3 regions of the Roseovarius sp. THAF27 genome follow, and region 1 is predicted to be linked to each of the others. Evidence: riboswitches for the same ligand, from Rfam matches in the RefSeq annotation. Region 1 holds a riboswitch; each other region holds the start of a gene.
What was found. A riboswitch is a leader RNA that binds a small molecule or an ion and turns the genes downstream of it on or off. The one in region 1 is predicted to bind cobalamin.

Region 1 (2,255 bases):
GCCATCGGCTGGCTGGCGTGGCGCAAGATCGGCGGGCAAACCGGCGACGTTCTGGGGGCTGTGCAACTGGTCTCGGAGACCGCCATCTGGGTCGCGCTGGCCTGCCTTTGAGGTCCTTGGGATGCCGCGTTAATCCTGCCAACCCTCGTGCATGATAAGGTCATCGAGCGATATCCGCTGCCGCCACCCCTTGGCGGCCAGTTCGGGCTGTTCGTAAAGCTGATCGACATATCCGACGCAAAGGTAGGCCACCAGCTCGACATGTTCGGGGATGCCGAGCAGAGTGGCGATCTCGCGGTGGTCGAAAATGCTGACCCATCCGACGCCGATCCCCTCGGCGCGGGCCGCGAGCCAGAGGTTCTGCACTGCGCAGACGGTTGAATAAAGATCCATGTCACGATTGTGCGTGCGGCCCAAAACCACCTTGCCGCCGCGGGTGCGGTCGCAGGTGACTACGATATTGAGCGGTGCCTTGGTGATCCCTTCGAGCTTCAGCGACCTGTAGGCGGACTGACGGTCATCGGGGAACATGGCGGCGGCTTCTTCGTTGGCGCGGCTGAAAATGCTGTGCACCTGGGTTCTGAGTTCGGCGTCACGCAACAGAATGAAGTTCCACGGCTGCATGAAGCCGACGGAGGGCGCGGCATGAGCCGCTTCGAGGATTCGGCGCAGCGCGTCATCGTCGATCGGGTCGGGCAGAAACTCGTTCCGAACGTCGCGGCGCGCCTCGATGATATCATAGAGGCATTGCCTTTCGTGCGAGGAAAAGACGCGTGCCGGACTTGGCCTGGGTTGATCCGCCATGAGGGGCCTTTGCGATAGATGCGGCGAGTTTCGGGTGACCCTGTCAGAGGGCGATGTCCAGTGGAACGCGTCGGCAAGCGGCATTGCTTTGAGGTCCGGCGCGGCGATTGTCATGTCTATGTCAGAACGGGGCGGGACTTTGCAAGCATGACTCAGATTGCGTGCCCGAGCCGGGCGGGAACTCTCGTCTTGCGGTTCGGTCGCTGGGTTCGAGATTCGCCTATCGCAATGCGTTGTATTGTTGACAGGTGGCAATGCTTGCTAGACTAACGAGGATGATCGGTTCCATTTCCGCACGGGATGGAGAACAGGGAACGCGGTGCGCCTGAAAACACTTGGCAATTCCGTGGCTGTCCCCGCAACTGTAGGCGGCGAATCAGGCTGAATACGTCACTGGAGCAATCCGGGAAGGCCAGCCAGACGATGAAGACCCGCAAGCCAGGAGACCTGCTGATCGCGACTGAAACCACAAGGCCTTCGGGTGTGAAGGCAAAGAGGTAGTACTATGACTGTAAAGACTGCAACGGCCACACAGACCGCATCGGCCTCCGCGCTGGTGTCGGTGTTCGCGATCGCCGCGCTGGGTCTTGGCGTGATCTTCGTGGCAGGCCACGTTCAGGCCGGGACGCTTCACGACGCGGCGCATGACGTGCGTCACGCCACCGGCTTCCCCTGCCACTGAACCGGTGTTTACGCGTCTGCTGACCAGCGCCTTGTTCGCTGGCGCTGCCGCAGGGTTGATTATCGCCCTGTTGCAGCTTTTTTTCGTGCAGCCGGTCCTGCTTCACGCAGAGCTTTATGAAGGCGGCGAGCTGGTGCATTTCGGGACCGACTCGACTGTTACGGCCACGCCGGAGCTGCCTGGCTTCGATGCCGTGCGTGACGGGCTGAGCATCATCTTCACGATGCTGATCTATTCCGGTTACGCGATGATTCTGGTGGCGCTGATGTCGCTGGCCGAGACCCGTGGTGCGGCGATAAACGCGCGTACGGGCCTGATCTGGGGGGTTGCCGGGTTTGTCGCGGTGCACCTTGCGCCGGGCTTTACCCTCGCGCCGGAAGTTCCGGGCGTGGCTGCTGCCGATGTCTACGAGCGCCAAGTTTGGTGGTTCGCAACCGTGCTGACGGCGGCCATTGCCATGTGGCTGATCGCGTTCAGCCGCAACTGGGCCGGGTGGGGCGCCGCCGTGGTGCTGTTGCTGGCGCCGCATGTCATCGGTGCGCCGGAACCCGAGGTCTTTACCGGACCTGTGCCGACAGAAATCGGCGCCTTGTTCGCATCGCGCGCGCTTGGGATCGGATTGGCGGCCTGGGTCATGCTAGGAGCCTTTGCGGGTTTCTTCTGGTCGCGCGAAAGCGAAGCGGCCGGCCAGGCTCAGACCGCCTGATACCGGCAGATCACATTCCGGGCGCGTGCCTTGCGCGCCCGCCTTCTTGTTAAGGCTGAATTT
Region 2 (2,255 bases), 1.8 Mb from region 1:
CCGGCAGGTCCAGCTTTTCGACGAAGCGCCGCGTGTTGCCGGACCCGCTCGAGAAATAGACCAGCCCCGCCATGCGCTCAGCAGAGCCGGCCGATCATGTCGGGACGGAACCCGGCCCAGTGATCGTCTCCGGCGACGACGACAGGCACCTGCCGGTAGCCCAGGTCCTGCACGTGCTCCATCGCGGCGGTGTCCTCGGTCAGGTCGACGATGTCATAGGCGAGGCCACGGGCGTCCAGCGCTCGGGTCGTTGCGGTGCACTGCACGCAGGCAGGTTTGGAATAGACGGTGATGCTCATGGTGCTCTGTCCCTTGTTTTGGTTTGCGAATGGCGGGACAGGACACGGGAACAGCAGGCCACCAGGGCCCCTGACACGCGCCCGGGCCCTCCGCCCGCGGTCGTCGTTCACTGCGCCTTGGCAGGTCTCCTGGCTCGCGGCTCTTGCGCCTTGGTCCGCCTTCCCGGTGTTGCCTCACCAGTGGTTCCGGACCTTGGCTTGCCGCTTACAGTTGCGGGGGCAGCGCCGGTGTCGCACCGGCTTCCCTTTTCACCCACAATGTCGAGTCGCGGGCACCAAAGCAACACCATATTGGGTACTGGCACACGAAACTGTCAATATATAGTTTACCTTGCTGCAGCGATTTTTGTCCCATCGTGCAGGATGTCTGATTCACTTCAGCGAGTGTCGCAATTCTCATATTGCGCCGCCCGGCCTGTGATAATCGGGGAAGTTGCAAGGTGCCGCCTGCGGGCGGAGAATTGGGAAGCCGGTGAAATCCCGGCACTGCCCCCGCAACGGTAACGGTGTTGCAACGGGCGCGGTCACGACCACTGGGGAAGAGGAGCCCCGGGAAGGTTTCGCGCCACGAGGTCCCGCACAAGGGCCGCACCGGAGTCCGGAAACCAGCCTTGCAATGACGTCAAACCGCGGGAGGCGGTGCGGGCGCTGCTTCGGGTCCGGCTCCTCGCTTGCCGCACCTGTGGACCGCGCGTGCCGACCTCCTGCCCGAATTTGCCGCGGGGCGCGGCAGGAGGCCAAGGATGAACACCCAACCGATCAGCGAATTGCTGGCGCGGCGTCGGCCGGGCCATGCGCTGGAGCAGGCATTCTATACCGATGCGGACGTGTTCCGCGCGGACATGGAAAACATCTTCTACCGCGACTGGCTCTTTGCCGTGCCGGCCTGCGAACTGCCCAAGCCGGGCAGCTTCGTGACCCACCGCGTCGGCGACTATGGCGTCGTCATCGTGCGCGGCGCCGATGGCGAGATCCGCGCCTTCCACAATTCCTGCCGCCACCGCGGCTCGGTTCTGTGCAAGGTGGCCAAGGGCAACGCGCCCAAGCTGGTCTGCCCCTATCACCAATGGACCTACGAACTGGACGGGCGGCTGCTGTGGGCGCGGGAAATGGGGCCTGACTTCGACCCCACCAAGCACGGGCTGAAGCCGGTGCATTGCCGTATCCTCAGCGGGCTGGTCTATATCTGCCTGGCCGACGATGCGCCCGATTTCGACGCCTTCGCCGAACTGGCGCAGCCCTACCTGCAGGTGCATGACCTGACGAATGCCAAGGTCGCCTTCGAGACCTCGATCGTCGAGCACGGCAACTGGAAACTGGTGTGGGAGAACAACCGCGAGTGCTATCACTGCGGCGGCAACCATCCGGGCCTCTGCCGCTCCTTCACCGACGACCCCAACGTCACCGGCATCGAGGAAGGCGTCACCCCGCCCCATCTTCAGGCGCATTTCGACCGGCTGGAGGCACAGGGCGTCCCGTCGCAGTTCCGCATGTCGGACGACATGCAATACCGCCTCGCGCGGATGCCGCTGCTGCCCGGCGCCAAGAGCTTTACCATGGACCTCAAGCCCGCCGTGTCGAAATGGCTGGGCCGGGTCAGCGATGACACGGCGGGCACGCTGCTGAAATACCATTACCCCACGACCTGGAACCATTTCCTGCCGGATCACTCCATCGTCTTCCGCGTCACGCCCCTGACGCCGATGACGACCGAGGTCACCACCAAGTGGCTGGTGCACAAAGACGCGGTCGAGGGCGTGGATTACGACGTCACGCGCCTGTCCGAGGTCTGGGTCGCCACCAATGACGAGGACCGCCGCGTGGTCGAGGACAACCAGCTTGGCATCCTGTCCCCGGCCTACGAACCCGGCCCCTATTCCCCGATCCACGAAACGGGCGTGATCGGCTTCGTCGAGTGGTACTGCAACACGATGCGCCAGCGGCTGGACCCTGTCG
Region 3 (2,255 bases), 2.1 Mb from region 1:
ATCAGGCCGATGGACATCATCTTGACGCCATGCGCCTCCAGCGGCGTCAGGATCTTGCCGTCCGGGCTCTGGGCGCGTTCGGTCACGCCCATCATGCGCGGCTGGCTCGGCCCGTGGATATCGGCATCGAGCAATCCGACGCGCCGACCCGCCCGCGCTAGCGCCACCGCCAGGTTCGACGCCACGGTCGACTTGCCCACGCCACCCTTGCCCGACGCCACCGCGAGAATCGATTTCACCCCGCTCGGCCGGATCGAGGCGCTGCCGCCCTCGGGATGCCGCCCGACCTTCAGCGTCGGCGCGGGCGCCTCGGGCGCCTCTGCGGTCAGCGCGACCTGCGCCGATGTCACCCCCTCGACCGACAGCGCCGCACGCTCGGCGGCGGCCCGCAGCGGTTCCATCCGGCGGGCCATCTCGGGGCTGGGCGCCTCCAACACGAATCGCACCTCGCCGCCTTCGAGTCGCATCGCGCGCACCATGTCGCGCGAAATCACCGTCCCGCCGTCCGGCAATTCCAGCCGGTCCAGCTCTCGGCGCACATTTTCGAGTATTTTCGTCATGCCCGGTCTCCATGCATCTGCGGCGTTGAAAGTGGCACTTCCAGAAGCAGGTGCAACCCCCGTTTCAACCCCGCCCAAAAAACTGGCAAAGCGGTGATTTCAAACGTAAAAAATGATCCGATCTTCTATGCGCCAACTGCATAGCTGCGTTGCAGCAAAACGTATTGTGCATGCGCAGCATATCGCTATCTTTAACTCAACAGCGAACGGAAACGGTCACAGCGCCGAACGCTCGCGAAAACAATCAGGTGCCTCTCCTCCCGTTTGGTACCTGTTCGGGATACCGCCTCTCCTCCCTTGTGCGGTCCCGGCAAGACCTGGGTTCCCTTGGAACCCAAACCTGACGAACGGTCCCTTCCTCCTCCCTGGGACCCGACGTAAAGAACGGCGGCGCCTCTCCTCCTCCCTGGCGTCGCCGTTTTTTCTTTTTTACCCCGACAGCGTTCGCAAGGCCCTCGCCGCACCGCCCCCGCGCCGGAAATCAGCCAGCGACCCCGCCGCCATGCGGCGGGATCAAGGCGTTGGGATCAATGCACCACCCTTGCGGCCCGCCCGCGCCGGCCCCGCGTCATCGGCGCGGCGTGGCGCGCCTCCTCCAGCACGCGGGCAAACGCCCTCGCCGCCGCGCTGTCGGCATTCCGGACCGCGGGTTCGGCCAGCGCCTCGCGCACGACCCCCGCCGTGACGGCGCCGGGATAGCCAAAGACCCACTCCAGGAAACCCAGCCGCGCCACGGCCTCGGCCTCGGCGCCGGTGGCCCCACTGCGCTCCAACCCGTTCATGATCGGTGTCAGGCTCATGCTTTCTGCTCTTCCTCCGGCCGCACCCCGGGCCGGACTGGGGCGAGGGAAGGCCGCGCGAGAACCGCTTTTCCGGTCCACCGCCCGCACCGCCCCCCGCGGTTCGACGTCGTCCCAAAGGCTGGTTTCCGGGCTTGGCGGGGGTGCGGATACGCGCGCCTTCCCGGGGCATGTCGCCCCAGTGGCCATCTGCGGTATCCCCCATCCTTACCGTTGCGGGGGCAGCGCCGGACTTGCACCGGCTTCCCAATTCTCCGCGACCTGCGCGGCACCTTCGGGACTCTCACTTTGCCGCCAAGCGGCCCCTGACGCAACCCGCGATTGCGACGTTGAAGCGCCGCGCGACGACACGCGCCACACCTTCTAGCTCAGGCCAGAACGTCCGCCCACTCCGGGTGCCGGCGAAACTGCGACGCGGCAAACGGGCAAAGCGGCGTGATCTTGCGCCCCGCCGCGCGGGCATCCTCCACCGCGCGGGTCACCAGCGCCAGGCCCACGCCCTTGCCGCGATAGGCGTCGGGCACGCCGGTATGGTCGATGATCATGCCCGCGCTTCCCAGCTTGGAATAGGTCAGCTCCGCCTCCGGCCCGTCGTCGATCCGGGTGACATAGCGCCCCTTGCTCTCTCCGTCTTCGTGTTCGATCTGCATGTCTATACTTCCCTGGCTGCGCGCAGCATGCCGCAGCGCCGCAAAAAGGTCCACAACTCGGCACAGCGCAGGCTCCGCGTACGAAACCGCCCCGAACGCAAAACGGCGCCCCGCCGGGGCGCCGCCTCAAACCCACGCGGCCCGGATCACTCCGCCGCCAGCTGGTCCATCACCTCGTCGCTGGCCTCGAAATTCGTCGTGACATTCTGCACGTCGTCATCGTCTTCCAGCGCGTCGATCAGCTT

Region 2: it holds a riboswitch for cobalamin, as region 1 does, so the genes downstream of both, FIU89_RS05195 (aromatic ring-hydroxylating dioxygenase subunit alpha) here and FIU89_RS17135 (CbtB domain-containing protein) in region 1, are expected to answer to the same signal.
Region 3: it holds a riboswitch for cobalamin, as region 1 does, so the genes downstream of both, FIU89_RS06655 (hypothetical protein) here and FIU89_RS17135 (CbtB domain-containing protein) in region 1, are expected to answer to the same signal.

Annotation. Positions count from the first base shown of each region.
Region 1 covers NZ_CP045393.1:3,453,885-3,456,139, reverse strand. Annotated here, with positions in the region: gene FIU89_RS17145 (adenosylcobinamide-GDP ribazoletransferase) at 1-111, shown strand, start outside; gene bluB (5,6-dimethylbenzimidazole synthase) at 130-804, opposite strand; cobalamin riboswitch at 1,068-1,274, shown strand; gene FIU89_RS17135 (CbtB domain-containing protein) at 1,310-1,486, shown strand; gene FIU89_RS17130 (CbtA family protein) at 1,491-2,192, shown strand.
Region 2 covers NZ_CP045393.1:1,026,853-1,029,107, reverse strand. Annotated here, with positions in the region: gene nrdI (class Ib ribonucleoside-diphosphate reductase assembly flavoprotein NrdI) at 1-73, opposite strand, end outside; gene nrdH (glutaredoxin-like protein NrdH) at 78-299, opposite strand; cobalamin riboswitch at 401-594, opposite strand; cobalamin riboswitch at 721-928, shown strand; gene FIU89_RS05195 (aromatic ring-hydroxylating dioxygenase subunit alpha) at 1,043-2,255, shown strand, end outside.
Region 3 covers NZ_CP045393.1:1,330,867-1,333,121, reverse strand. Annotated here, with positions in the region: gene FIU89_RS06660 (Mrp/NBP35 family ATP-binding protein) at 1-560, opposite strand, end outside; gene FIU89_RS06655 (hypothetical protein) at 1,088-1,360, opposite strand; cobalamin riboswitch at 1,462-1,651, opposite strand; gene FIU89_RS06650 (GNAT family N-acetyltransferase) at 1,729-2,010, opposite strand; gene FIU89_RS06645 (YebC/PmpR family DNA-binding transcriptional regulator) at 2,157-2,255, opposite strand, start outside.